One region of the Microbacterium tenebrionis genome, then DNA from elsewhere that is predicted to be linked to it. Evidence: predicted binding sites of a transcription regulator. Region 1 holds the regulator's gene; the other holds the start of a gene.
What was found. The regulator HspR, encoded in region 1, represses chaperone genes until heat shock. The targets are predictions, from matches to a motif close to AAGTTGAGTCNNNNNGACTCAACTT.
Positions count from the first base shown of each region.

Region 2: a site for HspR is predicted at 7,766-7,790, ahead of KEC56_RS00530 (ATP-dependent Clp protease ATP-binding subunit). Genes of this name have one in related genera too.

Region 1 covers NZ_JAGTTM010000001.1:352,475-367,921, reverse strand. The annotation lists gene dnaK (molecular chaperone DnaK) at 1-380, shown strand, start outside; gene KEC56_RS01845 (nucleotide exchange factor GrpE) at 383-1,018, shown strand; gene KEC56_RS01840 (DnaJ C-terminal domain-containing protein) at 1,026-2,009, shown strand; gene KEC56_RS01835 (heat shock protein transcriptional repressor HspR) at 2,124-2,552, shown strand; gene KEC56_RS01830 (GntR family transcriptional regulator) at 2,662-3,327, shown strand; gene KEC56_RS01825 (tripartite tricarboxylate transporter substrate binding protein) at 3,447-4,412, shown strand; gene KEC56_RS01820 (tripartite tricarboxylate transporter TctB family protein) at 4,479-5,006, shown strand; gene KEC56_RS01815 (tripartite tricarboxylate transporter permease) at 5,003-6,649, shown strand; gene KEC56_RS01810 (dihydrodipicolinate synthase family protein) at 6,646-7,515, shown strand; gene KEC56_RS01805 (lactonase family protein) at 7,641-8,669, opposite strand; gene KEC56_RS01800 (LacI family DNA-binding transcriptional regulator) at 8,754-9,734, shown strand; gene KEC56_RS01795 (FGGY-family carbohydrate kinase) at 9,883-11,382, shown strand; gene KEC56_RS01790 (fucose isomerase) at 11,399-13,030, shown strand; gene KEC56_RS01785 (TetR/AcrR family transcriptional regulator) at 13,124-13,690, opposite strand; gene KEC56_RS01780 (dihydrofolate reductase family protein) at 13,763-14,335, shown strand; gene KEC56_RS01775 (flavin monoamine oxidase family protein) at 14,385-15,447, shown strand, end outside.
Region 2 covers NZ_JAGTTM010000001.1:87,668-103,114, forward strand. The annotation lists gene KEC56_RS00500 (DNA-formamidopyrimidine glycosylase family protein) at 1-124, shown strand, start outside; gene KEC56_RS00505 (transferase) at 226-633, shown strand; gene KEC56_RS00510 (PhnE/PtxC family ABC transporter permease) at 722-2,554, opposite strand; gene phnC (phosphonate ABC transporter ATP-binding protein) at 2,551-3,447, opposite strand; gene KEC56_RS00520 (PhnD/SsuA/transferrin family substrate-binding protein) at 3,490-4,431, opposite strand; gene KEC56_RS00525 (LysR substrate-binding domain-containing protein) at 4,579-5,190, shown strand; gene KEC56_RS00530 (ATP-dependent Clp protease ATP-binding subunit) at 5,187-7,724, opposite strand; gene KEC56_RS00535 (glutamine amidotransferase-related protein) at 7,841-8,581, shown strand; gene KEC56_RS00540 (glutaminase) at 8,547-9,005, opposite strand; gene purU (formyltetrahydrofolate deformylase) at 9,080-9,943, shown strand; gene KEC56_RS00550 (hypothetical protein) at 10,097-10,747, shown strand; gene KEC56_RS00555 (hypothetical protein) at 10,781-11,149, shown strand; gene KEC56_RS00560 (glutathione-independent formaldehyde dehydrogenase) at 11,115-12,383, shown strand; gene KEC56_RS00565 (type 1 glutamine amidotransferase domain-containing protein) at 12,385-12,954, shown strand; gene KEC56_RS00570 (putative quinol monooxygenase) at 12,951-13,253, shown strand; gene KEC56_RS00575 (NAD(P)/FAD-dependent oxidoreductase) at 13,396-14,526, shown strand.

The DNA of each region.
Region 1 (15,447 bases):
CCGAGGAGAACGCCGCTGAGGACAAGAAGCGTGCCGAGGCCCTCGAGCAGCGCAACCAGGCCGAGACCCTCTCCTACTCGATCGAGAAGCTGATCAAGGAAAACGAGGACAAGCTCCCCGCCGAGGTCAAGGACGAGGTCCAGGCCGACGTCGACGCTCTGAAGACGGCTCTGGCCGGCGATGACGACGACGCGGTCAAGACCGCTCTCGACAAGCTGAACGAGTCGCAGAGCAAGCTCGGCGAGGCGATCTATGCGCAGTCACAGGCGGATGCCGCGGCCGGCGCATCCGCTGAGGGCGAGGCTCCTGCGGGCGACGCATCCTCCGACGAGGATGTCGTCGACGCCGAGGTCATCGACGACGAGGACGAGAAGAAGTAACCATGACGGACAAGAACTTCGAAGAAGTTCCTGAGGACGCGGGGTCGGATGCTGCGGCATCCGGCCCCGCGCCGCAGGAGAACGCCGGAACCGGGCAGAACCCGGCCTCCGCCGAGGCGAAGGCTGCCGAGGGATCGGATAGCGACCTCACGGTCGACGACATCCTGAACGCGGGGCAGACAGATGAGGCAGCAGCCTCTGACGACGCCTCGCTCGCTGATGCCGAGAATGCGCTGCTGACCGACCTCAAGCGTCTGCAGGCGGAGTACGCGAACTACCGTCGCCGGACGGAGGAGCAGCGGCACATCGAGATCGCCCGCGCCAAGGGCGAGGCCGCCAAGGGCCTGCTGCCCGTGCTCGACGACCTCGACCGTGCCACGCAGCACGGCGACCTGGTCGAGGGCACGCCTTTCTACGTGATCGGCGAGAAGGTGCGCGCCGTCGTGGAGCGTCTGGGCGTGGTCTCGTACGGCGAGGCGGGCGAGGAATTCGACCCGCAGCAGCACGAGGCGATCTTCCAGCAGCCGACCCCGGGTGCCGAGAAGTCCACGATCCTCGAGGTGGTCGAGGTCGGCTACCGCCTGGGCGATGTCGAACTGCGTCCTGCGAAGGTCGTCGTCGCCGTTCCAGCGGAGTAGGTGATCGATGGCCAGTCAGGATTGGTTCGACAAGGACTTCTACAAGACGCTCGGCGTCGCCAAGGATGTCAGCGATTCGGACCTGAAGAAGACGTACCGCAAGCTGGCGCGCAAGTATCACCCCGACTCCAATCAGGGCGACGCTGCGGCCGAGGCGAAGTTCAAGGAGATCAGCGAGGCCTACTCGGTTCTCTCCGATCCGGAGCAGCGTGCGGAATACGACGAGATCCGGGCCATGGGCTCGGGTGCGCGTTTCACCGCCGGCGGCACCGGCGCAGGCGGCTTCGAGGACGTCTTCAGCCGCTTCGGCCAGGGCGGACGCGGCCAGAGCGCGGACTTCGAGGACATCTTCGCGATGTTCAATCAGGGCCAGGGCGGTTCGTTCGGCTCCGGCCGTTTCGGGCAGACGAGCGGCGGGTTCCGCGGGTTCGGCGGCCCGCAGAAGGGCGCCGATGTCACCGCGCGCACGACGCTCGACTTCGCCACGGCCGTGCAGGGCGAGACGATCACCCTGCAGGGCGAAGACGGCAAGCCGTTCAAGGTGAAGATCCCCGCCGGTGTCAAGGACGGGCAGAAGATCCGTCTGCGCGGCCGCGGGCGCCCCTCGCCCGACGGCGGCGAGAACGGCGACATCGTCGTGTCGATCACGGTGCGTCCGCATCCGGTCTTCACCCGTGATGGCCTGAACCTGCGGCTGACCGTTCCGGTGAAGTTCACCGAGGCGACGCTCGGTGCAACGATCGAGGTGCCGACGCTCGGCGGCGATGTCGTCAAGCTGCGCGTCGCACCGGGAACGCCGTCGGGGCGCGTGCTGCGCGTCAAGGGGCGAGGCGTGAAGAGCTCGAAGGGCACGGGAGACCTGCTCGCCGAGCTCCAGGTCGCGGTGCCGGCGCACCTCGACGATGCCGCGCGTTCCGCGCTCGAGGCGTTCGCCGCCGTGGAGCCGAAGGAGAACCCGCGCGCTGAGCTGATGGCCAAGGCGCGCGCGTGATGATGATCGCGCCCGAGATCAGGAGACTCGCCCGAGATCAGGAGGATTCCTCGCGGATGCTCCTGATCTCGGCGCATCTCCTGATCCGAGGCTCGGCGCGAGGAGGCGAGTGCTGTGGTTGACGATGAGGATGCCCCCGTCTTCGCGATCACCGTCGCGGCCGAGCTCGCGGGCATGCATCCGCAGACGCTGCGACAGTACGACCGGATCGGCCTCGTCGTCCCCGGTCGTACGCGCGGAGGATCCCGTCGATACTCGGCACACCACATCGAACAGCTCCGCGAGGTGGCGCGACTCTCCGGCGAGGGCATGAGCCTGCCGGCGATCGCGCGGCTGCTCGATCTGGAGGACGAGGTGCGGATACTGCGTCGCCAGGTTCGCGAACTCGAGGGCGCGCTGCGCGCCGAGCGGCAGAATCGCCCCGGCATGCGCGTCTTCGCCGCCGGCGCGACCGGGGTCGTCCCCGTCACCGGTGGCCGCCGCATCCGCCGTTCGACGGAAGTCGTGCTCTGGCGTCCTGCGCCGCGCGCCGACGAGGACTGACCGAAACAGGTCCTGTCAGCTGATACAGGCCGTGCCACGACCCGTCTCGGGTGGTCGGACCCGTTTCGACGAGCCGTGTATTCTGTTGACAGTCGACAGGGAGGTCACGGTGACCCAGACAGTGAAGCGCGGCGAGTCGCTCGGCGCCCAGATTGCGCGCGTGCTGCGGCACCGGATCGTCCGTGGAGAAATCGCGCCGGGTGAGCGCATCACCGAGGAGGCGCTCGCCGACGAGTTCGCCGTCAGTCGCGGACCCGTGCGCGATGCCCTGACCCAGTTGAGCTTCGAGAAGCTCGTCGAGGTGCAGCGCCCGCGCGGCGTCTACATCGTCGGACTGAGCCGGGACGACGTCGATCAGCTCTACAGCCTGCGCGGCGCACTCGAGCAGCTCGCCCTCTCGCGGGCCATGCGCGTCGAGGATCCGGCGCGCTGGACAGGCATGGCTGCGGCGGTGGGCCGCATGGGAGAAGCGGCGGATGCCGGAGATCACGCCGCCTTCGTGGCGGCAGACCTCGACTTCCACTCGCAGATCTACGCGCTCGCCGACCATCCGCGTCTGGAGGGCGCGTGGAGTCAGTACCTGCCGACCTTCGCGGCACTGCTCGAGGTCACGATCAATCACGACGAGGACCTGCACGAGTCCTCCGGCGATCACGTCAAGCTCATGGACGTCATGCGCAGCGGCAGCACCGAACAGGCCGCGAAGGTGCTCACCGATCATCTCGACGGCGCCCGCGATCGGATGCTCAACGAGCTCGAGCAGCGCCGGTCCTGAGCGGTCGTCCGCCGCCATCGCCGACTGCGCGTTGACTGTTAACAGTAAACACTGCTAGCCTGACGATGCCGCACAGGTCCCTGCCTGTGCGACCCGCCTGCACTCAACGAGGAGCGAAGATGACTACCCAGCGCCTGAAGCGCGTGCTCACCGCAGCCGCAGTCTTCACCACCGCAGCGATCGTGCTGTCCGGCTGCACCAAGGTCGAGGAGGGCGATGCCGCCTCGACCTTCCCCGAGAAGGACATCCGGCTGATCATCCAGGCCAACCCCGGCGGTGGATCCGACCTGTCCTCGCGAGCGCTCGCCACTGAACTCGAGGGCATCCTCGACGTCAGCGTCATCCCCGAGAACATGCCCGGCGCCGCCGGCGCGCTCGCGATGGAGTACGTCGCCGAGCAGGACCCCGACGGCTACGTGATCGGCTTCGGGCCGGTCGAGATCGCGATGCTCAACACCACGCAGGACGCGAACGTCCTGCCCGAGAACTTCGACCTGCTCGGTCAGATCATGCTGGCGCCCGGTGTCATCACGGTCTCGGCATCCAGCGACATCGAGACCCTCGAAGACCTCGTCGAGCAGTCCAAGACGGCTCCCATCACCGTGGCCAACTCCGGTGCCGGGTCGATCTGGGAGGCGGCGAGCATCGCTCTCGGCCAGGAGGCCGGCGGCGAGGTGACCCCCGTCCCGTACGACGGCGGCGCTCCCGCTGTCGCCGCCGCGGCATCCGGTGAGACGGTCGCGGCCGTCTCGGGTCTCGGCGAAGCGCTCTCGCAGGGCAGCGCGGTGCGCATCCTCGCCGTCATGAACGACGAGCGCCACCCTGACGCACCCGATGTGCCCACGGTCGAAGAGGCCATCGGCGCCGACGTCGTCTTCGGCGGCTGGGGCGGCATCTACGCACCCGCAGGCCTGCCCGACGACGTGCACGCGACGCTCGAGGCAGCGATCAAGGAAGCCGTCGAGTCCGACACCTACACGACGTTCCAGGAGGACGCCGGAAACCTCGTCGTCTACCGCGACTCGGCCGAGTTCACCACGTTCGTCGAGGACCAGTTCGCCCTGTTCCAGGAGCTGCTGGGCTGACACCGGTGGGGCCGGCTCGACCGGCCCCACCACCCGACCCGTACCGACCATCGTCCGAGGAAGCACATGTCGACGTCAGAAGTCGCCGAGAGCGACGAGTACCAGGGGGCGACGCCGTCGCGTCCCCTCGAGATCGGGTTCGCGGCCGCCGCCCTCGCATTCACCGCCGGATACCTGGCACTGTCGACGCAGATCGATCTGCGTCGCGAAGCGGCACCCGGACAGATCGACGCACGATTCTGGCCGATGGTCCTCGGCGTCTCCGGCGTCGCCGTCGCCGTCGTCCTGCTGGTCATCGCGATCACGCGCCCGGCGCCGGGGCGCGAGGACATCGAGCGGATGCAGCGCGACGGCGTCATCCGCGTCGGCGCCACGCTCGTGATCGCGGGGGCGTTCATCGCCCTGTGGTCGCTGGGCTCCGTCATCCTGTTCGGCTACCGCATCGAGGTGTTCCCGATCGCGACGGCCCTGCTCATGGCCGCGCTCATGCTCCTGTACGGGCACCGGCGCTGGCTGAGCCTCATCATCTACACCGTGTCCGTGACGGCCTTCGTCTACGTCGTCTTCGGCATGCTCCTGAGGATCCCGCTGTGACTCCGCTGCTGGAGGGGCTGAACTCGCTCCTCGACGTCTCGATGCTGCTCTACGGGGGAGTCGGGCTCGTGCTCGGTTTCATGGTCGGAGCGTTCCCCGGCATCACCGCGACCATGGCCGTCGCGCTCGCCGCAGGATTCACGATGACGCTCGAGCCCGTCCAGGGCCTCGCCGTGCTGCTGACGATCTACGTCGCCGCGAACTTCGGCGATCGCGTGCCGTCGATCCTCATCAACACGCCGGGCACCCCGGCATCCATCGCCACCACTCTCGACGGCTACCCGATGGCCAAGCAGGGGCGCGCCGGACTCGCGCTCACGATGTCCGCGATCGTCTCGGCGATCGGCATCCTCGCCTCGCTTGTGCTCTTCTCGGTCGCCGCCGTGCCGATCGCCAGCTTTGCCCGCGACTACTTCAAGTCGCCCGAGCTGTTCGCGCTCGTCATCTTCGGCATCGCGATCATGATCGGCATCTCGTCGAAGTCGATGCTGAAGGGCATCCTCGCCGGACTCTTCGGGCTCATGCTCGGAACGGTCGGCACGTACGCCGCGACCGCGGACAAGCGCTTCACCTTCGGCGTGCTCGAACTCGTCGAGGGCGTGAACTTCATCGCCGTGATCATCGGGCTCTTCGGCATCGCCGAGCTCTTCGACCAGCTGCTCACCTACCGCAAGAGCAACGTCCGGCCGATCTCGAGCCTGGGCCGCTGGTGGCCGAACCGCTCGGAGCTCAAGCAGAGCGGACGCGCGACGGCCGTCGGCGGCGCGGTCGGACTCGGCGTGGGGCTCATCCCCGCCGCCGGCGGCGACATCGCCGGCCTCATCGGATGGGAGCGCGCCCGCAAGGCCTCGAAGACCCCCGAGCAGTTCGGCAAGGGCTCGATCGAGGGCGTCGCGGCATCCGACACGGCATCCAGCGCGACGCTCGGCGGATCGCTCACGACCACGATGGCGCTCGGCATCCCCGGCGACTCGGTCATGGCCGTGATGATCGGCTCCATGATCATCTGGGGCATCACCCCCGGCCCGACGCTCTTCACGGAGCGCCCCGACCTCGTCGTCTCGATCGTGGGCATCATGCTCGTCGCGACGCTCCTCTCGCTGGCGTTGAGCCTGGTCCGCATGCGCGGCATGGTGAGGCTGCTCGACGTGCCGCAGCCGTACCTGTGGACCGGCATCCTGATCTTCTGCATCATCGGCACGTATGCGACCTCGAACAGCCTCTCGACGGTCGTCACCATGCTCGTCTTCGGAGTCATCGGCGTGCTGCTCAAGCGCATGCAGGTTCCGGCGGGCCCGGTCGTGCTCGGCCTCCTGCTGGGTCCGCTCGCGGAGGAGAACCTCGCTCGCACGCTCGCGATCCTGCCGACGCGGCCGTTCTTCGAGGTCGTCAGCCCCATCGCCATCGTCCTGCTCGTGCTCGCGGTGCTCTCGATCGTCATGCCGGCGATCCGAGCCGCACGCAAGCCCCGCGCCGAGCGGGCATCGTTCGCCGACTCCGTGCTCGACACGGACAGCATCACGCAGATCTCGAAGGCGCACGACGAGCTCGCCGCGAACCCCGACCTGCTCACCTCGACGGTGCGCAGCATCGGCAAGAAGAACATCGCCGAGAAGAAGAGCTCCAAGGAGAAGAAGAAGTGACCCGCTACGACATCCTCACCGCGATCCCCACGGCGTTCCACCGCGATGGGAGCCTGGACGTGGACGGGTCGCGCGCGATCTTCCGGTTCGTGGGGGAGTCGGGCAACGAGGGAGCATTCGTCCTGGGCACGACGGGGGAGTTCCCCTCGGTGGATGTCGCGGAGTTCACCGCCCTCGTCGGCGCAGCCATGGACGAGCTCGCCGACAAGATGCGCGTCATCGTGCACGTCGGGCAGCCCAGCGCGTTCGAGGCCGTGCGCCTCGTCAAGATCGCCCGCGGACTGGGTGCGCGCGAGTTCGCGGCCCTCACCCCCTACTACCTGCGCTCGGCCGATGACGCGGTGTTCGACTACTTCCAGGCGGTGTCGGATGCCGTCGGCGACGGCCGCCTCTACGTCTACATCTACCCGGCGCGCAGCGGCAACCCCGTGACGCCCGAGCTGCTTGCCCGCCTGGCGGAGCTCCCCAACGTGGTCGGCGCGAAGATCAGCGAGCTGTCGCTGGACGACATCGCGGCGTACCGCGCGGTGGTCCCCGCCGACTTCGACCTCTACACCGGCGCCGACCGCGAGCTCATCGCCGCTGTCGAGGTGGGCGCGCAAGGCGTGGTGTCCGGTGTCTCGTCCGTCACGCCGAAGCCGTTCCGTGCGCTGGCGGATGCCGGTCGATCCGGCGACGCATCGGCGATCGCCGCGGCGCAGGCGGACGTCGACGACGTCGTCTCGCTCATCGGCGGCGACATGGCGCGCATGAAGGAGGCGTACCGGGTGCTCGGCGTCACGGACGCGCATTGCCGCATGGCGATCGCCGAGCCGACGGATGCCGAGCGCGAGGCCGTCGCGCAGGTCGTGGCGCGGCACCGCTGAGGCCGGAGCTGTTGCTCTCGAGTTCCTCGCTGTTCCTCTCGAGACGGGGTTTGCTGCACGAAACGAGGGCTGCTGGCTCGGGTCTCATGCCGCAAACTCCGTTTCGTCGTGCGGGATGCCGCGCCTCAGACGAAGCGGACCCAGTTCGCCTTGCGGCCGACCTCCGCGCGGTCCTGAAGCTCGAGGCGGTCGCCGTCGACGGCGTACAGCGACACCGTCGTCGATCGCTCTCCGGCGGCGACGAGGCGGGTGCCGCCGGCGTTCAGTGCGAAGCCCCGCGGTTGCGGTTCGGTGACCGTGAAGCGTGCCGGCGCCGACACCGACCCGTCGGGTGCCACGGGCAACGCGCCGAGCGTGCTCTCCGTCCGTTCGGATGCCCACAGGTGGCGCTCTCCCGCGCCGAAGTGCAGGTCCGCGCCCCAGATGTAATGGTTTTCCATCGGGTCGGCGCCGAACTCGCTGCGGGCGAGGCCCTTCGTGGTGTCAAAGGCCGTGGCCGCCCCCCGGAACTCGAGCCCGCCCGCGGCGGTGTCGCGTGCGTAGTGCAGCACTTCGCCGGAGAACTCGGTGAGCACGTAGACGGCGTCCTCGGCACGGTTCAGCACGAGGTGCCGTGGCCCGCTCCCCGCGGGTGCCGGAACCGTCTCGGGCGACAGCGGCTGCAAGCCCCCGTCGCCGCCGAGCGCGTACTGCGCGATCAGATCGGCCCCGAGTGAGACGAAGTACGCGAACCGTCCGTCGCTGCTGGGCAGCACCGAGTGCAGGTTCGGGAAGTCCACTCGTGCGACCGGGCTGCTGACGACACCGTCGCTCACCGTGCAGCTGATGCCGTACCCGCCGCCGTATGACGCGCCGAGGAGCCGCGTGCCGTCGGCGGTGAGCGCGAGATAGTTCATGCCGCCGTCGGGCAGATCGAGACGGGACTGCGGCGTCAGGCGACCGGTCGCACGATCGAGGGACAGCGTCCGGATGCCGGCAGGGGAGCCCTTCACACCGGCGTAGACGAGGTCACGGGCGGGGTCGACGGCGAACGTGGAGCACCCGTCGAGGCCCTCCGCGGCGGCGAGGCGCTCGAGGCGATCGCCGTCGAGACGGTACGTGACGATGGCGCCGTCCCCGGAGGCGGCGACGAGCACGAGCGGCGAGTCTGTCATGCCTCGATCGTAGGGCCGGCTCGGGCGGAATCGGTTTCAGATACTGTTTCATGACGACGGGTCGCACCGGGGCGGGAGAATCACATGGCCACGATCTACGACGTCGCGGAGTTGGCGCGGGTGTCTCCGGCGACCGTGTCGCGCGTGTTCAATGGGACCAACGTGTCTCCGGAGAAGCTCGCGGCGGTGCGAGCCGCCGCCGAGAAGCTCGACTTCACCCCGAACCGGGCCGCCCGCACGCTGCGCCGACAGAGCTCCGAGGTCATCGCGCTCGTCATCCCCGACATCGAGAACCCGTACTTCACCGAGATGGCCCGCGGCGTCGAGGACGTCGCCTCGGAGGCCGGTTACTCCGTCGTCCTGTGCAATTCGGACGCCCAGGTCGACAAGGAGTCGACGTACTTGCGGATCGCGATCGCTGAGAACATGTCCGGAGTCATCATCGCCACGGCATCCGAGACCTCCGACCTCGACCCGATCCTCGCGACCGGGCGTCCGGTCGTGGCCGTCGACCGCGGCACGGCCTACGACGTCGACGGCGTTGTGATGTCGAACCGGGCCGCCGGAGCCGCCGCCGCTCAGGAGCTCATCCGCGCCGGGTACCGCCGGATCGCTTACATCGGAGGACCGTCCCACATCGACACGGCGGCTGAGCGCGCCGCCGGCTGGCAGGACGCGCTCACGGCGGCGGGTCGCGCTATCGATCCGGAGCTCCAGCGCTTCAGCACCTTCGGCGTGGAGGGCGGACGCGAGGTGATGGCGGAGCTGCTGGCTCTTCCGGAGCCGCCGGACGCCGTCGTCGCCGGCAACAACCTCATCGGAGTCGGAGCCATCCAGGTGCTCACGGAGCACGGGCTCACTCCTCCGGCCGTGGGTGTGGCGGTCATCGGCTCCCTGCCGTTCACGACGCTGTCGCCGAACGCGGTGACCGTGGTGCGACTGCCCGCCCGGCACATGGGAGTGACGGCGGCGCGGATGCTACTCGAACGCATCCGCGGCGACGATCAGCCCGCGCGCATGGTCGTGCTGCGCGGCGAGCTGCGGTCGGCCAGCATCCCGCGCTGAACGCACGCCCGGCTGACGTCGGGGTCGCAGTATGTCGCCATGAGCGTCGGATGACGACGTTCTCCGCGACCTGGACGCGGTCCCGCTTGCGGCGTGAAATCGATTTCGCGTAGTCTGTCATCACAACTCGCGATCGAGGAGGACCGCCATGCGCTGCACCCTGGGCGTCGACGTCGGCACGTCGAGCACGAAGGGCGTCCTGGTCGCTGACGATGGGACGATCGTGGCATCCGCGACCCGTGCGCACGACGTCGTCCGGCCCCGCTCCGGCTGGGTCGAGATGGATGCCGACGTCTGGTGGGACGAGTTCGTCTCGATCGCGCAGGAGCTCGTCTCCGCGATGCCGGATGCCGAGATCGCGGCGGTCGGCGTCAGCGGCATGGGGCCGTGCGTGCTGCTCGCGGATGCCGACGACCGCCCGGTCCGCCCCGCGATCCTCTACGGCGTCGACACCCGCTCCGGCGCCCAGATCGCGCGCATGAACGACGAGCTCGGCCTGGACGAGATCACCCGCATCGGCGGCTCGGCCCTCACCTCCCAGGCCGCCGGCGCGAAGATCGCGTGGGTCGCCGACGAGGAGCCGGATGCCTACGCCGCAGCCGTGCGCCTGTTCATGCCGGCATCCTGGCTCGCCCGCAGGCTCACCGGCGCCTATGTGCTCGACCATCAGTCCGCCAGCCAGACCACACCGCTCTACGACATCGAGAACGAGCGCTGGTACGAGCCCTGGTGGCAGCGCTACGCCTCATCGATCGAGCAGCCGCGCCTCACCTGGGCGGGCGAGATCGCCGGTGAGGTGACGGCCGCGGCGGCCGACGTGACCGGCATCCCGGCAGGCACGCCCGTCATCACCGGCACGATCGACGCGTGGACCGAGGCCGTCAGCGTGGGCGCCCACGAGGCCTCTGACCTCATGCTGATGTACGGCACCACCATGTTCATGGTTTTCACGGACGCAGTGGCGACGGGGGAGGAGACGCTCCGCACCCCGTCGATGTGGACGACCGCGGGCGCGTTCCCCGGCACTCGCAACCTCGCAGGCGGCCTGTCGACGTCGGGCGCGCTCACGGCCTGGTTGAAAGACCTCACCGACGCCGACTACCCGCAACTGCTCGCCGAGGCCGAGGCATCCGGTCCCGGTGCTCGCGGGCTGCTCATGCTGCCGTACTTCGCGGGGGAGCGCACGCCCATCCAGGACCCGGACGCTCGTGGCGTCGTCGCCGGGCTCACCCTGCAGCACACGCGCGGCGACCTCTACCGCGCCGCCCTCGAGGCGACGGCGCTCGGCGTGCGCCACAACGTCGAGACGATGCGCGCCGCCGGTGCGGACATCCGCCGGATCGTCGCGGTCGGCGGCGGCACGCAGGGGCGGCTGTGGATGCAGGTCGTCTCCGACGTCACCGGGCTCGTCCAGGAGGTCCCGGCGACGACGATCGGTGCCAGCTACGGCGCGGCGTTCCTCGCGGCATCCGCCATCGCCGCGGACGGCGAGGCGCCCGTCATCACCGACTGGAACCCGATCGCCGAGACCATCAACCCCGACCCCGACCTCGCCGACTTCTACGACACTCTCTTCGACCGCTACGTGCGGCTGTACGAGGCATCGAAGGACGTCGTCCACGAACTGGCTGCGCAGCAGCGCGACTGACCCCCACGGAGGAACCATGACCTACACCCTTCCCACCCCGGCGACCCGCCCGGCATCCGCACCCAAGACCGCCTACCTGATCACGTCCGGCGACCTGCGCGAGTCGGCGAACACGGCCGGCTGGCCGACCCAGCAGGCCCTTGAAGCCGGGGTCACCGGCGTCTTCGAAGACCTCGGCTGGAGCGTCATCCGTGCCTTCGACGTCGACCCCGAGACCGGCCACGGCTTCATCTCGAGCCAGCGCATGGGCATGGAGGTGTTCAAGAACATCCCGGTGGACACGCCGCTCATCGTCGCGATCGCGAACTGGCAGTACTCGCACCACGTGCTCGCGGGCCTGCGCACGCACGAAGGGCCGATCCTCACCGTCGCGAACTTCGCCGGCGACTGGCCGGGTCTCGTCGGACTCCTCGGGCTCAACGCGGGACTGACCAAGATGGACAAGCCGTACTCGACGACCTGGTCGGTCGACTTCACGGACGACTGGTTCCGCGAGGGGATCAAGGAGTGGACAGAGTCCGGCACCATCACGCACGACTACTCGCACGTGCGCGAGCTGCCCGCGCTGCCGGACTCTCCCGAGAAGGAGCTCGGCGAGGCGCTCGCCGCCCAGCTGCGCGATGAGAAGGCCATCATCGGCGTCTTCGACGAGGGCTGCATGGGCATGTACAACGCGATCTTCGACGACGAGCTGCTCAACCACACCGGCATCTACAAGGAGCGCCTGTCGCAGTCGGCCCTGTACGCCGAGATGCTGAACGTCACCGAGGACGAGGCCGACGCCGCCTACGACTGGCTGATCGATCACGGCATGACGTTCAAGTACGGCGAGGACGGCGCCACCGAACTCACCCGCGAGCAGGTGCAGTGGCAGATGAAGATGTACATCGCAGCCCTGCGCATCGCCGACGACTTCGGGCTGGACGCCGTCGGAATCCAGTACCAGCAGGGTCTCAAGGATCTCGTGCCGGCATCCGACCTCGCCGAAGGCATCCTGAACTCGACCGAGCGTCCTCCGGTGACCTCGCGCGACGGCTCGCGCATCCTGCACGAGGGCCGCGCGTTCCCGCACTTCAACGAAGCGGATGAGGGTGTCGCGGTCGACGCGCTCGTCACCGACCGCGTCTGGCGTGCGATGGGTCTCGTGCCCGACAACACGCTGCACGATGTGCGCTGGGGCGAGGACTACGACGGCCGGTTCGTGTGGGCGTACGAGATCTCGGGCTCCGTTCCCGCCTCGCACCTCGGCGGCTGGGACAAGGCCGAGGGCTGGCGCCAGGGTCACGTGTTCTTCCCGGCCGGCGGTGCCACGATCAACGGCGTCTCCAAGCCCGGGGAGGTCGTGCTCTCGCGCGTCTTCATCGCCGACGGCATCCTGCAGGCGGACATCTTCCGCGCCTCGGTCGTCGAACTGCCCGAGGAGGAGACCCAGCGCCGCCACGAGGCGACCAACCCGGAATGGCCGATCGCCCACGTCGTGCTCCACGGCGTCTCGCGCGACCAGTTCATGGCTCGTCACAAGGCGAACCACGCGCAGCTCGTCTACGCCCCGGATGCCGAGACCGCTGACAAGGCCCTGATCGCCAAGGCCGCGATGTTCGACGGCATGGGCATCAAGGTCAACCTGATCGGTGACGTCGCAATCTGAGGTCGCCCCTGCCGGGACAGGCCCTGCCGCGCCGAACAGGTCGTGGCAGGGCCTGTCTCGTGCTACAAGGCCTGTCTCACGCGCGAGGGAGGGCTACGGCAGCAGACCCGCCACCAGCGCATCCACGATCTCGTCCGTCGTCGTGTCAGGGTCGATCGGTCGCGTCAGCCGATCGAGGATCAGCCCGTCGATCGCGTAGTGGAACAGGGCGATCTCTCGGCGGCTGCCCGGGAGCCCGGCCCCTTCGTTGAACGCGACGTCCGCGTCGAAGCCCTCGCGCTGCCAGGCGCTGAGGGATGCCGCGAGTTCAGGATGCCGCGCCGCCTCGAGACGGAGCTCGAGCAGCGCGAGCGTCACCTCGCGCTGCTCGAGAAGCCGTCGGACGATGTCGCGGACGTAGTCGGCGAACAGCTCCCGCGTCGGGGGAGCGGATGCCCGCGCGGCGAGGTCCTCGTCGGTGGGCGCGAGCCGCGTGCCGATCCGTTCGAAGATCCCGGAGATGAGCTTCTCGCGGCTGCGGAAGTAGTTGGATGTCGTGCCGATCGGCACTCCCGCCGCAGCGTCGATCGCGCGATGCGTCAGGCCGCGCGAGCCCTCGGCGGCGAGCACGGCGATGCCGACGTCCGCGAGCAGGTTCCGCCGCGCCTCGTTCTTCGCCATACCTTGACCCTAGCGCAACCACTGCACCTGTTGTAGTCTCTCAATCACTGCACCTGTGGTGATTGGAAGATGATGCGAGAACTCACTTACTACGTGGCCGTCAGCATCGACGGCTACATCGCGGGGCCCGACGGCGAGTTCGACCGCTTCCTGGTCGAAGGTGATCATGCTGCGCCCATCTGGGCGCGGTACGGCGGCACGGCTCCGACCGCGCTGGCCGAAGCCGCCGGTCTCCCGGTCGAGGGCGGCCCCTTCGACACGGTCCTCATGGGCTGGAACACCTACGCCGTCGGCCTGCCGCAGCTCCCGAGCCCGTACCAGCATCTTCGGCAGATCGTCTTCACGCGCGGGCACGAGGCGCCGGCCGGGGCGGAGGATGTCGAGTTCACCGATCGCGACCCCGTCGAGGTCGTGCGTGAGCTCAAGGCCGAGGAGGGCTCTGGCATCTGGCTGTGCGGAGGGGGTGCTCTCGCCGCGGTTCTGCGCGACGAGATCGACCGGCTGGCGCTCAAGCGGAACCCGGTCGTGTTCGGTGACGGCATCCCGCTCTTCGCTCGCAGCTCGTACGCACCCGAGGCGTTCCGCCCGACAGCCGTGACCGCGTTCGACTCGGGGGTCGTGCTCGCCGAGTACGCCCGGGGCTGAGAGCGCACGGAGCACATCGACGCGAGCAGGTAGTCTGGCGCGGGTGAGGATGACGCGTCGCGAACTGCTGGTCGGCGCCGGTGCCGGAGCGCTCGGCGTGCTGCTCGTGTCGTGTTTCCCGGAGCCCGCCCCGACGCCCACGACGACGCGCACGCCGTCCCCACTGCCCACCACCGCCGTTCCCGCACCGGCGGCGAGTCTGCGCAGCACGTGGGCGAGCGACCCGTTCTCCCGCGGCGCCGTCAGCTACACGCGCATCGGCGTGCAGGGCGGCGTGCGCGACCAACTGGCCGCACCGGTCGAGGATCGCGTGTTCTTCGCCGGCGAGGCGACGGATGTCGACGCCCCGGGCACGATCCTCGGGGCGATCCGTTCCGGGGGGAGCGTCGCGATGCGCGTGCGCGCAGCGGCCGAACCGGGTGAGCGGATCGCCGTGATCGGCGCCGGCCTCGCCGGAGCCGCCGTTGCCGCGAAACTCAAGGATGCCGACCTCGAGGTCACCGTCTTCGAAGCCCGCGACACCGTCGGCGGGCGAACGCCGTCGCGCTCCGACGACGCCTGGGGGATGCCGGTTCAGCTCGGTGGCTGGTTGCTGCCCGCGCTCGCCGAGGGCGAGGACCCCGCGCGCGAAGAGCTCGACCTCCCCGAGACGGCAGACCTGCCATCCGCCCTGTGGCGCACCCCCGAAGCCGACCTCGAGGCCGTCGACGACGCCCCGCTCGCCGCCGCCATCACCGCCGCCGCCACCGGACCGACCGATGTCTCCCTCGCCGAGGCGCTCACCGCCGCCGGTGCCGACCTCGAGGATCCGAGCCTCGCGGCTCTCCTCACCTATCTCGCGACGACCGCGGGTGCGGATGCCGACGCCCTCTCCTCCTGGTTCCCGCCCGCCCTGCCGTCCGCTGCGCGCCGTGCCGTGATCGGCGACTTCGAGGAGCTGATCCGGGAGCAGCTCTCGGACGCCCAGCTCACGCTGTCGAGCCCCGTGACGCGCATCGCCTACGACGACGCCGGCGTCAGCCTGAGGCTGGGCACCGGCGAATCCACCTCATTCGACCGCGTCGTCGTCACCGCCCCGCTCGGGGTCCTGCAGAACGAGCGGATCGAGTTCT
Region 2 (15,447 bases), 260 kb from region 1:
CTGGGTGTACGGGCGGGCGGATCGCCCCTGCCGCCGTTGCGGCACCCGCATCAGACGCGGCGCGCAGGGAGCCGATCCGACCCGCGAACGCGTCACCTTCTGGTGCCCGAACTGCCAGCGCTGAGCCTTCGACGGGCATCAGGGACCGCTCATCCCCAATGGGGAATGAAAAGCGCACTCCCGTGGTTGTTGATATATCCGGGAAGTTCCGGACTGGGAGGAATCTTGGGTAAGAACTACATCGATATCGAGGACGACCAGGGCACGACGCTGCGCTACCGCAAGCACGTCAACGGCCGCGGTCTCGTCGCGCATGGCGCGAAGGTGCATCCGAAGGCCGTTGTCGAAGTCGGCGCCTATATCGAACCGGGGGCCCGCGTCGGCGCGGGAGCCCGAGTGGTCCGCGGGGCGTGGATCGAACCGGATGCCGTGATCGGCGAGAACGCGTACATCGACGCCCATGCGCACATCGGCCAGGGCGCCGCGGTCGGAGACGGGGCCCACATCGGCGTCCGCACCGACATCGGCGCGGGGGCGCGCATCGCGCGTGGAGCGAAGATCGGCGATGACGAGACGGTCGCTGCAGGGCTCCGCATCGCCACCGACCGCAAGGGCCTGTGGCTGGCGGCCTGATCGCCGCGCATCCATCTCACGAGACTGGAAGGCCGCGCCGAGACTGCGTCGATTCGACGCTGTCTCGGCGCGGCCTTGGTGATTCGAGCTACTTCAGTGCACGACGGATGAGGATCGACGCGCTCTCGACGAGCACGACCATGCCGATGATGACGAGCACGTACGCGAGCACCTCATCGAAGTGACGCCCCTGCAGCGCGTTCAGCAGCAGGAAGCCGATGCCGCCGGCTCCGACGATGCCGAGCAGCGTCGCCGAGCGGATGTTCTGCTCGAGCAGGTACATGAGGTGGCTGACCATCGCGGGCACCGACATCGGCATCGTCGATGAGAAGAACACCTGGGTGCGGGTGCTTCCGCCGGCGGCCAGGGCGCGTTCCGGGCCGTTCGGCACCTCTTCCATCGAGTCGCCGATGAGCTTGGCGAGCAGACCCACGCCTCCGATGCCCAGCGCCAGTGCGCCGGCCTGCGGTCCGATGCCGGCCGCGATGATGAACAGGATCGCCACGACGAGGTCCGGGATCGCGCGGATCACGAGTGCGATGCCGCGGAAGGTGTTGCGCACCCAGCTGTTCGGGGCGACGTTGCGTGCCGAGAGAGGCCCGACCACGGCTGAGATGATCGCGCCCATGAGCGTCGCGGCGAACGCGATCTGGATGGTCGTGATGACGGCGGCCATGACGTCCGCCCAGCTGCGGCTGCCGAAGTGCGGCGGCCAGATCGCACGATCGCGCTCCGGGTCGACGAGCTCGTTCCACGACGGCGCGAGCATCTTCGTCACGTCGGGCGCGGCGTAGACGAACGCCGCGACGACGACGAGCACGCCGATCCAGATCCACAGCGTGTTGCCGAGGCGGTTGCGGTCCCAGGGCCGGTGCATGGCCGCCTCGATACGGGCGTTGCGGTCGAGCATCCGGATCGTGGCGGTGCTCACAGCATCCGCCTCGCCCGCCTGGCGACGTGAGACGGCCCGCGCGACCGTGTCGCCGAGTCCCCTGCCGGTCGGCTGGACGCCGAGCAGACGCGTGCGCAGCAGCGACGAGACGATCTCGAACAGCACGCACAGCACGATGATGATGACCACGAGCGGGATGACGCGGCGCATGCCCGCCGGTCCGCCGTGCAGCGCCTCGTCGAGCTCGTAGCCGATGCCGACGACGCCCACGACACCGAGGATGACGGTGCCGCGCAGGTTGATGTCGGCGCGGTGCAGCGTGACCGCGACCCAGGCGGGCAGCACCTGCGGCACGACGCCCGACCAGAACTCCTGCGCCTTCGATCCGCCGGCCGACCGGATCGCGAGCCGCGGGCCCTCGTCGATCTGCTCGATGGCGTCGGCGAACATCTTCGAGATCATGCCGACGGAGTGCAGGCCGATCGCGACGATCGCCGGCAGGGTTCCCGAGTTGAACCACAGGAACGCGAAGATCACGACGAACACGATGTCAGGGACTGCTCGGGCGATGACGCCGATGCCGCGGCACACCGCCATCACGAGCGCGTGCGGTGTCGTGTTGCGGGCCGCGCCGTATGCGACAGGCACCGAGAGAACTGCGGCGAGCGCGGTACCGGCGACGACGAGCGCGAGAGTGATCACGATCGTGAGGAGCATCTCCCAGATCGGCTCGAAGCCGACCCAGGTCGTCACGTACGCCGTCGTCCCATCGGCGAGGCGCTCACCGGTGACCTCCCACCCCGGCCATTGCATGGGCGTTGCCATGCCGAGGAACCGGGCGATGTTCTTGCCGGTCGTGTCGAGGCTCTTCAGGCTGTAGTCGAGGCCGATGAACGACCAGACCCCGAGGGCGAGGATCGCCACGATGACCCCGTACGAGACGACGGTCGACAGGCGCGGTGCCGGGCGCGGCACGTTCGCGATGCGTTCGGCGAGGCCGGGCACCGGCCGAGAGGCGACGGTGGTCACGCGGGCTCCTCGTTCGCGAAGTCCTCGGCGAGGCGCTCGCGTCCGGCGCTGCGCTCGGCCTCGCGTTCGCGGATCTGCTCGCGGGCCTCGGCGAGCTCCTCTTCGAGGGCCTCGATCTCGCCGGTCGTGGTCGCGACGCGGCCGTAGATCTCCATGACCTGCTCGCGGCTGAGACCTTCGGTGCGGGTGTCGAGCACGACCTCGCCGGCGCGGAGGCCGACGATGCGGTCGCCCCAGCTGAGGGCGAGGTCGACCTGGTGCAGCGAGCAGATGACCGTCAGCGATCGCTCGGCGGCGATCTCGCGGATGAGCGACATGACCTGGCCGCTGGATTCGGGGTCGAGCGATGCGACGGGTTCGTCGGCGAGCAGGATCTCAGGGTCCTGCATGAGTGCGCGCGCGATCGCCACGCGCTGCTGCTGCCCACCGGAGAGCTGGTCGGCACGCTGATAGGCGAACTCGAGGAGCCCGACGCGGTCGAGGTGCCCGAGCGCTTTCTCGCGCATGGCGCGGGGGTAGGTGAAGATGCCCACACGCGGGCCGCGCAGCGACGACAGCCCACCCGTGAGCACGTTCTCGAGCACCGTGAGCGCGCCCACGAGCTCGAACTGCTGGAAGATGAAGCCGATCCGGCCGCGGAGCGCGCGCAGGTCGCGGCCGCGCAGCGCCGCGACCTCTTCACCCAGCGAGGTGACGGTCCCCGCGGTGGGGACCTCGAGTCCGTTCACGTGACGCAGGAGCGTCGACTTGCCCGAGCCGGAGAGCCCGAGCAGGACGACGATCTCCCCCGGTTCGACGGACAGCGACACCCCCGTGAGCGCCCGGGCCTTGGCTCCGGGGTAAGTCTTGCCCAGATCGTCGATCCGGACGGCGAGGGTGTCGCTGTTCGTCATGGCAGTGGCTCCTGGCTGTGTCTACGTGATCGGAGAGCTGGGTCAGGCCCGGCAGGCCTCGACCTCGTCGGCGATCTCGGAGCAGAGCGTGCGGATCAGGTCGTAGTACGCGTCGTCGACCTTTCCGAAGCCGAACCAGCCGTCGGTGAGGAACTCGTTGAGCTCGACGCCGGCATCGGTCAGGTCGGACTGCGTGCTGTCGGCGAGGGCCTCGGTCAGCTGGTCCTTGACGTCCTGCGGGAGTGTAGCCTGCATGACGATGGGAGCTGCGGGCACGAGCACGCGGGTGACCTCTTCGAGCTCACCCGACTCGATCAGCGGGTCGGCGTCGATGTCCTGGGCGAAGCCGACCTGGCAGTCGGTGCCCTCGGCGACCTTGCGGGCGTTGAGGTCGTGCTCCTCGCCGAAGAGACGGTTGTCCTCCGAGACGGTGACGCCCGCCTCGAGCAGTCCGCCCATGGGAACGGCGAAGCCCGAGGTCGAGGTCGGGTTCACGAAGCAGACCGGCTGGTCGGCGAAGTCCTCGAGGGACGTCACGTCGGTCGAGGCGGGGTTCTTCACGGCGACGGAGTAGTAGCCGGGCTCGGCACCCTCCTGCGTGATCTGCGCACCGATCGGCTCGATCTCGGCGCCGGCGTTCTGCGACTGGTAGTAGGTGAATGCCGAGATCTGCGCGATGTCGATCTGGTCGGCGGCGAGGCCCTGCACGACAGCGGTGTAGTCGGTCGCCTGGAAGAACTCGACGTTCTTGCCGGTGATCTCGGCGATCCAGTCGGCGATCGGCTGGGCATCCTGGTCGGCGCCCTCGTGGTCGGGCAGAACGGCGAAGACGAGGGTGTCCTCGTTGCCGGAGGCGAACGTTCCGGACGCCTCGTCGGAGCCGCCGGTGGCGGAGTCCGCGGTACCGGCGGCACACGCCGACAGGCCGAAGGCGAGGGTGAGACCGGCGGCGATCGCGAGACCGCGCTTGAGGGTGGACTGCATGGAGGAACCTTTCGAAGGTGCGGGTGCAGGGTGAGGTGGTCGGCAGAGCGGCCGACGTGACGATCCAAGACAGGCCCGGCGACGTGCGCGGGTAGAGAGCTTGACGGAGCCGTGAACTGGACGTGAACAGCCGAGTACCCTGAACGCATGGCCTCATCGCCCCCGTCCCGCCCGCGCACCTTCCGCCTCGGCGCGGTCCCCGGGGCGACGCCCGGCAAGTGGATCGACACCTGGAAGCAGCGGATGCCACGGGTCTCGCTCGAGCTCGTGCCGATCGAGGCAGCCTCGCAGCGCGCGGCGCTGGAGGGGCTGGATGCCGCGCTCGTCCGCCGCCCTGTCGATGACCCCGACGAGCTGCACGTGATCCCGCTCTACGAGGAGGTCACGGTGGTCGTGGCATCCGCTGAATCGCACCTGATGGCCGCCGACGAGCTGACAGCCGACGACCTCGCCGGGGAGGTTCTGATCACGCCGGCCGACGACGTGCTCGGCCCGTTGGGGCTCCCGACGGCCGAGCCGAAGTTCCCTCAGCTGCCGACGACCGCCGATGCGGTCGCCACGGCCGCCTCAGGCGTCGGCATCGTCGTCGTGCCGATGTCGCTCGCGCGCCTGCATCAGCGCAAGGATGCCGGGTACCGGCCGCTCCTGGATGCGCCGACGTCCTCCGTCGGTCTCGCCTGGTTGCGAGATCGAACGACGGAGGACGTCGAGACGTTCATCGGGATCGTCCGCGGCCGCACCGCGAACTCCTCCCGCTAGGCGACGAGCACCGGCACTTCGACGCGGAGCTCGTCGCCTGCGGCGTCCACCCGCACGGAGCCGCCGTCGGCGAGCTGCCCCGACACCAGCAGGTCGGCGATCCGGTCGTCGAGCTCGCGCTGGATCAGCCGGCGCAGCGGCCGGGCCCCGTACTCGGGCTCGTAGCCGTGCTCGCCGAGCCAGTCGACCGCGGCATCCGTCACCTCGACCGACACGGAACGCGATGCGAGCCGCGCCGTCGTCGCGCCCAGCATCAGGCGGACGATCTCGCCGAGCTCGGCACGCGAGAGCTTCTGGAACAGCACGATCTCGTCGATGCGGTTCAGAAACTCCGGACGCATCGCCTCACGGAGCTTTCCCATCACGCGTGCCTTCAGGTCGGCCGCGGACGCGAACCCGTTCGCCGAGGCATCCGAGCTCGACACGAACCCAAGAGCGCCAGAGCGCGAGGCGAGGAACTCCGATCCGATGTTCGAGGTCATCACGATCACCGTGTTGCGGAAGTCGACCGTGCGGCCCTGGCCATCGGTGAGCCGCCCGTCGTCGAGCACCTGCAGCAGCAGGTTGAACACGTCGGGGTGCGCCTTCTCGATCTCGTCGAACAGCACGATCGAGTACGGGTTGCGCCGCACGCGCTCGGTGAGCTGCCCTGCCTCGTCGAAGCCGACGTATCCGGGAGGGGCGCCGACGAGCCGCGACACGGTGTGCCGCTCGCCGAACTCGCTCATGTCGAAGCGGATCACGGCGTTCTCGTCGTCGAACAGGCGGTCGGCGAGAGCCTTGGCCAGCTCGGTCTTGCCGACACCGGTCGGGCCGAGGAACAGGAACGATCCGACCGGACGGCGGGCATCGCCCATGCCCGTGCGGCTGCGACGAACGGCGCGGGCCACGGCGGCAACGGCGTCATCCTGCCCGATCACGCGGGCGTGCAGTTCGGTCTCGAGGTCGGCGAGGCGCTCGCGCTCGCCCTCGGTGAGGCGGCTGGCCGGGATGCCTGTCGCACGCGAGATCACCTCGGCGATCTCGCGCTCGTCGACGATCGGCTCGGCGTCGTCGGTGCGCCCGGTGGATGCCGCGTCGATGCGCGCCTGGACGGCCGAGATCTCGTCGCGAAGACCCGAGGCCTCCTCGTACTTTTCCGCGGAGACGGCGGCGTTCTTGCGCGCCTCGAGTTCGGCGAGCTCGGCGAACAGGTCCGACGTGTCGACGGGCAGGCCGAGCTTCAACCGCAGCCGGGCACCGGCCTGGTCGATCAGGTCGATCGCCTTGTCGGGCAGCACGCGGTCGGGCAGGTAGCGCGCGCTCATGGCGACGGCCGCCTGCAGAGCAGCATCGGTGTACGAGACCTTGTGGTGGTCCTCGTACGCGCCGCGGAGACCTTCGAGGATCAGTACGGCATCCGCGGTCGACGGCTCGTCGACCTTGACCGGCTGGAAGCGGCGCTCCAGCGCCGGATCCTTCTCGATCTGGCGGTACTCCTTGAGCGTGGTCGCACCGACCATGTGCAGGTCGCCGCGGGCGAGGCGGGGCTTGAGGATGTTGCCGGCATCCATCGCACCGTCACCGGCGCCGCCCGCGCCCACGACCGTGTGCACCTCGTCGATGAAGACGATGATCTCGTCCTTGCGGGCTGCGATCTCGTCCATGGTCTTGGTCAGGCGCTCTTCGAAGTCGCCGCGGTAGCGGGTTCCGGCGAGCATGGCGGGCAGGTCGAGCGCGATGACGCGACGGTCCTTCAGCTGCGCCGGCACCGTGCCGTCGACGATCGCCTGGGCGATGCCGTCGACGATCGCGGTCTTGCCGACGCCGGCCTCGCCGATGAGCACCGGGTTGTTCTTGGTGCGCCGGCTGAGGATCTCGATGGTCTGCTCGATCTCGTCGGCACGGCCGATGACGGGGTCGAGCGCGCCCTCGCGCGCCCGAGCGGTCAGGTCAAGACCGTAGGTGTCGAGCATCGGCGAGTCGGATGCCGGCGCCTCTGCTCCGGCCTCGTCGCCGCCGACGGGAGCAGCGACGTGCTCGCGCACGCCCTGGGTGAGCGCCTCGGCCGTGACTCCGGCGCGGGCGAGGATCTGCCCCGCGGGCACGTCCTGTCCGAGCACGAGCGCGAAGAACACGTGCTCGGGATCGATGTAGGTGGCGCCGGAGGAGCGGGCGACCTGGTACGCGTGGAAGAGCGCGCGGCTGGCGCTCGAGGTGATCGTCGCGGCCTCCACACCGGCGGGCTCACCGGGCAGCGGCAGCCGGGACTCGACGGCCTGGATGATCTGCGCCGGATCTGCGCCGACGTTCTCGATCGCACGCGCGACGGCGTCGTCCTCGACGATCATGCGCAGCACGTGCAGCGCGTCGAGCTCTGTCTGGCCGCGCTCGAGGGCGAAGCGGCCGGCGCGCTGCAGGATGCGCTGCGTGCGCGCGGTGAGGAACCGGCTGAGGTCGATCGACCGGGACTGCCGAGCCTGCTCGCCGGCGAGATACCGGGCCAGGAACTCGTCGAACGAGCCGGCACCGGTGTCGCTGAAGTCGTTTGCCACGAGGGCCTCCTGAAAGTTAAGTGCTATTCACTCAGATACGGAACTTGAGTGTACTACGCTCAACTTCAACGCGGGGTCGCGTCGAATATTCCCACGGCGCCGAATAGAATTCCCTGGTGGCCTCGATCCTGTACGTCTGCGTGAGGCCGGAGCAGGGCGCGGCGGATGCCGAGCACCGGTCGTTCCGGCGCGCTCTCGGCGTACCCGGTCTCGATCGCTGGGATCTGCTGGACCGGCCCCTGGACGAGTCGGTCACGAATCGCTACGACGGCGTCGTCATCGGCGGATCGCCGTTCAACGTGGTCGCCGAAGAGCGCGACGACCTGCAGCGCCGCGTCGAGAACAACCTCGAGGCGCTCGCGCAGGATGCCGTCGACGGAAGACTCTCGGCGATGTTCACCTGCTACAGCATCGGCGTCGCGACGAGGATGCTGGGAGGAACCGTCGGCACGGCGGTCTCGGAGTCGACGCGCGCGACGAGCATCCACATCACGGCTGCCGCCGCGGACGACCCGGTGTTCGGACCGTCCGCGCCTTCGATGACCGTGCTGACGGCGCACAAGGAGGGCTCGATCGAGCCTCCGCCCGGAACCGTCCTGCTTGCCACGAACGAGGACTGCCCCGTGCAGGCGTACCGCGCTGGGGCCGGGTTGTACGCGACGCAGTTCCACCCCGAGGTCACACCGCAGGACTTCGTCGACCGCATGGCCTACTACCGCACGACGGGCTACTTCGACCCGCACGAGTACGATCTGACGGCCGAGCGCGTACTCGCCTCGGCGCCCACCGGCACCGACCTGCTGCGCCGCTTCGCGGAAACGCTCACCGAGCGAGCAGCAGCTCGACCTGCTCGCTGAGATACCCCTCCAGCGGTCGCCACGAATCCCCCGACCACCGCACCGAGACCACGCCGTCGCGCATCGCCAGCGGGCCGGACGCGCCGCCGGCATCCACGGCATCCAGCTCGATGACCGACCACCCGACGTGCACGACCTCGCCTTCGCGGAACCCGCCTCGCAGCGCCATCTGACGTCGCGCCGCGCGCTCGCGCGCCGACTCCGCCGTGTATCCGCGGCGTCCAGGGTCGGCGGCGCGGAGGACCTCCCCCGTCGCCAGCACGCGGTCGTCCGTGAGCAGCAGCACGCCCACGTGCCAGGCCTGGCCGATCCGCACGATGCGCTCGCCGCGCCAGCGCGAGGAGCGCTCCTCACCGAGGCCTTCCTTCGCAACGCCCGCGAGCGCGACCCGAGCGGCATCCAGCAGCGCTGCGGTCGTCGTCATCCGCCCAGGCTACCGATTCGCCGCCTCGACCACCGACGCGGCAGAATCGATGCACACCCCTGCAAGGAGCATCCATGCCTCAGACCGATACCGCACGCCTGCTCATCGCCTGCGATGACCAGCCCGGAATCGTCGCCGCCGTCGCGAACGTCCTCGCTCAGCACGGCGCGAACATCATCTCGCTCGATCAGCATTCGACGGATGCCGCGGGCGGGCGCTTCTTCCAGCGCACGGTGATCCACCTCCCAGGGCTCTCCGCGGCCCGCCCGGCCCTCGAGGCGTCGATCGACGAGGTCGCCGAGAGGTTCGGCATGGAGTGGTCGCTGCACGACACGTCGCGTCGCAAGCGCGTCGCGATCTTCGTGTCGAAGTACGACCACTGCCTCATGGAGCTGATGTGGCGCCAGCAGCGCGGCCAGCTCGACGTCGACATCACGATGGTCGTCTCCAATCACCCCGACCTGGCGCAGGCCGTCCGCGGGTTCGGTGTGCCGTTCGTGCACATTCCGCGCGGCACCGGAGAGGACGCCAAGGAGGCGATGGAGGCCCGCCAGCTCGAACTGCTGCAGGGCAATGTCGACCTCGTGGTGCTCGCGCGCTACATGCAGATCCTCACGGACGACTTCATCGAGAAGGTCGGCGCCCCGGTGATCAACATCCACCACTCGTTCCTGCCGGCGTTCATCGGCGCGAACCCGTACGCGCGCGCCAAGGAGCGCGGCGTGAAGCTCATCGGTGCGACGGCGCACTACGCCACGGCCGACCTCGACGAGGGTCCGATCATCGAGCAGGACGTCACGCGCGTCACGCATTCCGAGTCGGCTGCCGAGCTGCAGAGCCGCGGCGCCGACGTCGAGCGTCTGGTGCTCGCGCGGGCCGTGCAGTGGCACGCGGAGGACCGCGTGATCGTGCACGGCCGCTCGACCGTCATCCTGTAACGACTACAGGACCTTCGCGAGGAAGTCCTTCAGCCGGTCGCTCTTGGGCGAACCGAACAGCTCGGTGGGCACAGCCTCTTCGACGACGACGCCGCCGTCCATGAACACGGTGCGGTCCGAGACCTCGCGGAGACATGCGTCTACGCTGGGCGGATGCGAGTATACGTTCACAGCGCAGGCCGTCAGGGGCGCGACGCCTGGCCTTCGGCTGAGGGCGAGGAGTCGCGTTTCGCGAGTCTCGACTTCACCGGGCCGATGGAGCACAACGTCGATTCGCTCACAGCGCTGACCCCGCGCGATTCAATCGTGTTCGCGCACTCCGCCAGCGCCGTTCCCGTCTTCCTCGCCCTGCAGGCTGAGGTGCTCGCGCTGCGCGCACTCGTGCTTGTGGAGCCCGGACTCTACGACATCGCCAGAGGCACCCCGGCGATCGAACGTCACGTCGAGGCGATCACCCGCGCCCGAGCCCTGTCCGCCGCCGGTGACCTGTTCGGCTGGTGGTCGATCGTGCGTCCCCTGATGTTCGGCGGCCCAGCCGAGCGCTCGCAATGGGATGCCGAACGGGATGCAGCGGCGAGGTTCGAAGCCAAGCAGCCTCCCTGGGGCTTCGGCGTTGAGGCATCCGCGATCGCCGGCGTACCGACGCTCGTCGTCACCGGCGGATGGAATTCGGAATACGAAGCGATCGCCGATGCTCTGACGGAGCGGGGCGCCGAGCACGTGCAACTGCGGGGGAACGAGCACCGGCCCCAGGATCATCCCGAGTTCGCGGCAACGGTGGACGCATTCCTCGGCGATCGATGATCTGACGCGCTCAGCACCTGCCAGCACGGGTCCGTGCGGATCGTCGGCAGTGTCTCCCTCGCGATCGCAGCGACGCTTGCCGGGCTGTTCGGCGCTCTGATGCTCGGCGCCAGCGCAAGCGGCGCGCAACTCGCCGCTGATTCGCACAGCCGCGTTGGTCGACACAGGGCCGCGCTGACGACCGCGGTCGTGACGCTTACCCCTTTGCGGTACCGCCTCATCATCAGAACCGCTGTCAACGTCAACGAGCACAAGGACGAATGGCGCGACCACCGCAAGCGTGTACAGCGCGTATGCCCTGGGATCGAGCAGCGGACCCGGGCATTATCCCGGCTCGATCGCTACACATCAACTCAAGGCGAACCCCTTGACTCGTGGTTCCTGGGGGCGTTGGCTGTCTAGCGAGGGGCCGGCGTCGGAGAGGCCTTGCGAGAAAGACATCGAGCAACGCGATCGGATCGGAGCAGACATGAAAGCAGTGGTGTACGAGGGACCCCGTCAGGTCAGCACGAAGGACGTCCCGGACGCGAAGATCGAGCGACCCACCGACGTCCTGGTCAGGGTGACGACGACGAACATCTGCGGCTCGGACCTCCACATGTACGAGGGGCGGACCTCCTTCGAAGTAGGCCGGACGTTCGGTCACGAGAACATGGGGGAGGTCATCGAGGTAGGTAGTGGCGTGGAAAAGGTCAGGGTCGGCGATCGGGTTGTGCTGCCGTTCAACATCTCGTGCGGGTTCTGCAAGAACTGCGAACGCGGCCTGACCAACTACTGCCTCACCACTCAGCCCGACCCATCACTCGCCGGTGCGGCCTATGGGTTCGCCGACATGGGTCCCTATGGCGGTGGCCAGGCAGAACTGCTCCGGGTGCCTTTCGGTGATCACAACGCGCTGCGCCTGGGCGAGGATGCGGAGGAGAAGGAGAACGACTACGTCATGCTCTCCGATATCTTCCCCACCGGCTACCACGCCACCGAGATGGCCGGCGTGATCCCCGGTGACAGCGTCGTGATCGCCGGGGCGGGTCCGGTCGGGCTGATGGCCGCCCTGTCCGCGACGATCAAGGGTGCCGCAAAGGTGATGGTGGTCGATCGCCACCCTGACCGGCTCGCGCTGGCCGAGCAGATCGGCGCGATTGCCATCGACGACTCCAAGGTCGACCCCGTGCAGGCTGTGCTGGACGAGACGATGGGGCTCGGAGCTGACCGCGGTTGCGAATGCGTGGGCTACCAGGCCCACGATCCCCAGGGCAACGAGGACAACGCCGCCACCCTGAACATGCTCATCAACTCGGTCCGCTTCACCGGAAGAATCGGCACCGTCGGCGTGTTCGTCCCCCAGGACCCGGGGGCCAAGGACGAATTGGCCAAGCAGGGCAAGGCGGCCATCGATTTCGGCACACACTGGTTCAAGGGGCAGACCATGGGAAACGGACAGGCCCCGATCAAGCGGTACAACCGACAGCTGCGGGACTTGATCGCGGCTGGCAAGGCGACCCCCTCGTGGATCGTCTCCCACGAGATCTCGCTGGACCAGGCTGCCGATGCCTACAAGAACTTCGACGCCAGGTCCAAGGGTTGGACCAAGGTTCTCATCAAGCCGGGCATGTCAAACGGAAAGAAGGAAAACTGAAATGGCAGCTGATCTTCAGGGCAAGAGGGTCGCGATCCTCGCCGCCGACGGAGTCGAGCGCGTTGAGCTCGAGCAACCCCGCGAAGCACTGGAACGGGCCGGCGCTCAGACCGAGGTCCTCTCGATCCACGACGGCGAGATCAAGGCCCGTGAGAACGACCTGGATGAAGCGGGCACGTTCACCGTCGACGGGTTGGTCGCCGACGCCTCGGTGGGCGACTTCGACGCCCTGCTGCTTCCCGGCGGCACGGTGAACCCCGACCAGCTCCGGGTCGACAAGGACGCCGTCTCCTTCGTTCGCGAGTTCGTCGAGAGCGGCAAGCCCGTGGCGGCGATCTGTCACGGACCGTGGACGTTGATCGAGGCCGGCGTGGCCGCCGGTCGCACCCTGACGTCGTTCCCGAGCATCCGCACGGACCTGCGCAACGCTGGTGCGGACGTCGTCGACCAGGACGTCGTGGTGGATGGGAACCTGATCACCAGCCGTTCGCCGGAGGACCTGCCGGCGTTCTCCGAGGCGATAGTGACCCAACTCGCGGGCACCACGACAAAGGAAGAGGAGAAGTCATGAGTGTGACCAAGGGATTGCTGGTCAAGTTCGACGCGTTGCCCGGGAAGGAGGACGACGTGAAGGAGTTCCTTGACAGCGGCCGTGCGCTTGTTGAGGACGAGCAGGCGACCACCGCGTGGTTCGCCATCCGTCTCGGACCGTCCTCATTCGGGATCTTCGACGTGTTCCCCGATGACGCCGGCCGCGACGCGCACCTGTCCGGCGCAGTTGCGACCGCTCTCGGCGAGCAGACGGGCAAACTGTTCAGCGAGCCGACGATCGAGAAGCTCGACGTCCTGGGCTCCAAACTCCCCGCCTGACACCACAGACCGGGAGTACTGGCCCAGGAAGGAGGGGTCGTTTGCGCGCGGTGGCTTCGGGCTTGCACAGCCCGCTGACGTCGTGGCAGCGGCCCCTTCTCTTGCGTCCTACCGCTAATCACCGACAGATCGGGGAACCGCGATGACAGGAACTGACGACGGCGTTGCCACGACGCGTTCACCCGAGGTAGCAGTGATCGGGGGCGGGATCGTCGGTCTGTCGACGGCGTACGCGCTACGGGAGCAGGGCGTACCGGTGCGCTTGTACGAGGCTGGTGTGCCCGGGACGGGTCAGTCCGCAGGCGAGTCGCGGATCTTCCGGCATGCCCACGACGACGCGCGACTCGTCGCTTTCGCGCGCGAAAGCCGCGGCGTATGGGATGAGTGGGCCGAACACTTCGACGTCGAGCTGGTCTCATCAGACGGTGTCCTGGCGATCGGAGACAGCGCCCTGGCGCGGCTGCGGGTGCTCGACCAGGTCGGCGGCGTGGAAGCGCACGAGATCGACGCGGCCGAGGTCCCCCAGTGGATGCCGCTGCTCGCTGGGTATTCGGGGCCAGCTGTGCTCGACGAGTCGGGCGGCGCGATCCGTACCCGAGCCGCGATCACGGCACTCACCGGTGCCCTCGCAGATGCCGTCACCACAGGTGAGGTCATCTCGATCGATCCCCGCGCCGACGGGACGGTCGAGGTGCGCAGCGTCGCCGACCGGGCTGTCTACTCCAAGGTGGTCGTGTGCGCCGGCCGCGAAACCGCCCGCCTGGCACGCAGTGTCGGCCTGTCGCTGCCGATTCGGCTTGCCGCACACGTCAGGCTGACCTTCGATGTGAAAGCCGCCGCCCCGCCACGAGTCGCGTGCCTGCAGGACAGCAGCGGCGTCTTCGGCGAAGTCGGCGTCTACGCGACGCCGCTACCGGGCAACAGCAGCTATTCGGTCGGACTCAGCGACACCGTCGGCGTCCGCGACGACGGAACTTTCATCGACCCGGCGGCGATTAGATCGCTGGACGAACGCGCACGCGAATACGTGACACGGGCGCTGCCCGGTCTCCACCCGGAGCCGCGCGACTTCCTTCACTGCTGGGTGACCGATCTCCCGTGGAGTGAGGACGGCGTGGCCGTGTGGGAGGCAGGCTCTGTCCTTTTTGTGGCCGGTCACAATTTGTTCAAGCAGGCACCTGCGCTGGGTCGCGCTCTTGCTCGGGCTGCGACCGGCGGCGGTCTCCGCGCCGACCTCACGCCCGAAGCGCGCCTCGGCGAGGCCCAGAGCTAGGGCGTGTCTCCCAATCGCGGGGGGTGACCCGCGATTCTGGCCGGCAAACTGTCGAGAGTGCCGCGGTCCGAAGGTTGTCCGCTGGAAGAGCGACCAACCAAGAACGTGAGCGTCAGCGCTCATCTCACGCCACGACCGCCGGGCGGCGTCGCGCGACGTCCGGTCCAGGAACGCGTGGTCAGCTGCGGCGACGATGATCTCAGCGAGGTTGATCGTCGCGTCGCTGATCGACGAGACTTGCACGGTCCGCGGCGTCGAGTGGCGTGCTCTCGAGAAAGCCGTGGTACTTGTCCATCTGTGCGTACGTCTCCGTGAGGACGGTCAGACCTCGCTCGCGCCGCACATTGCGATCCTCGGATTCCAAGATCCAGACCGCTTGGGATGCGCCGACGAGGGCTCCTCGCAGCACAGTGAAATGTGACGAGGGATACAGCCGCTGCTGAGCTCACTTTCGCGCCGGGGCTCCTCGACGCGATGAGTCCTGAGACGCCAGCGGTTAAGATCGGCCGCTGTATCGAGTATCTGGATCAGACTTGCTCGCTGGGCTGCGGTGAGGACCATGGTGGGCACGTTAGCAACGAGGATGTGCACCCGCCGAAAACGATCGTTTTCGGTCGTGTCGCGTCGATAGGGCAGGTTGTCGTCCCAGAAACGGCCGCCGGATCGACGTTTCGGAGGAGGTTTTCGGTCGGCGCTCTGGCCGGCTTAGGCGTCCATTCCAGGTGCGTTGGGTGAGCCATCAGCATCGCGTGGCCACACGACGAGTACGACGACCTCATCGAGCCCCTTGTGGCCACGCTGCAACACAAACCTCGCCTCGAAGAACTCACCTCCGACGTGCACGAGCTCATGAGCGTGCATTACGGCCTGCCCGCGCCACATGGATGCCAAGACGCCGCAGCCGCGCTCCTTCGCTTACCG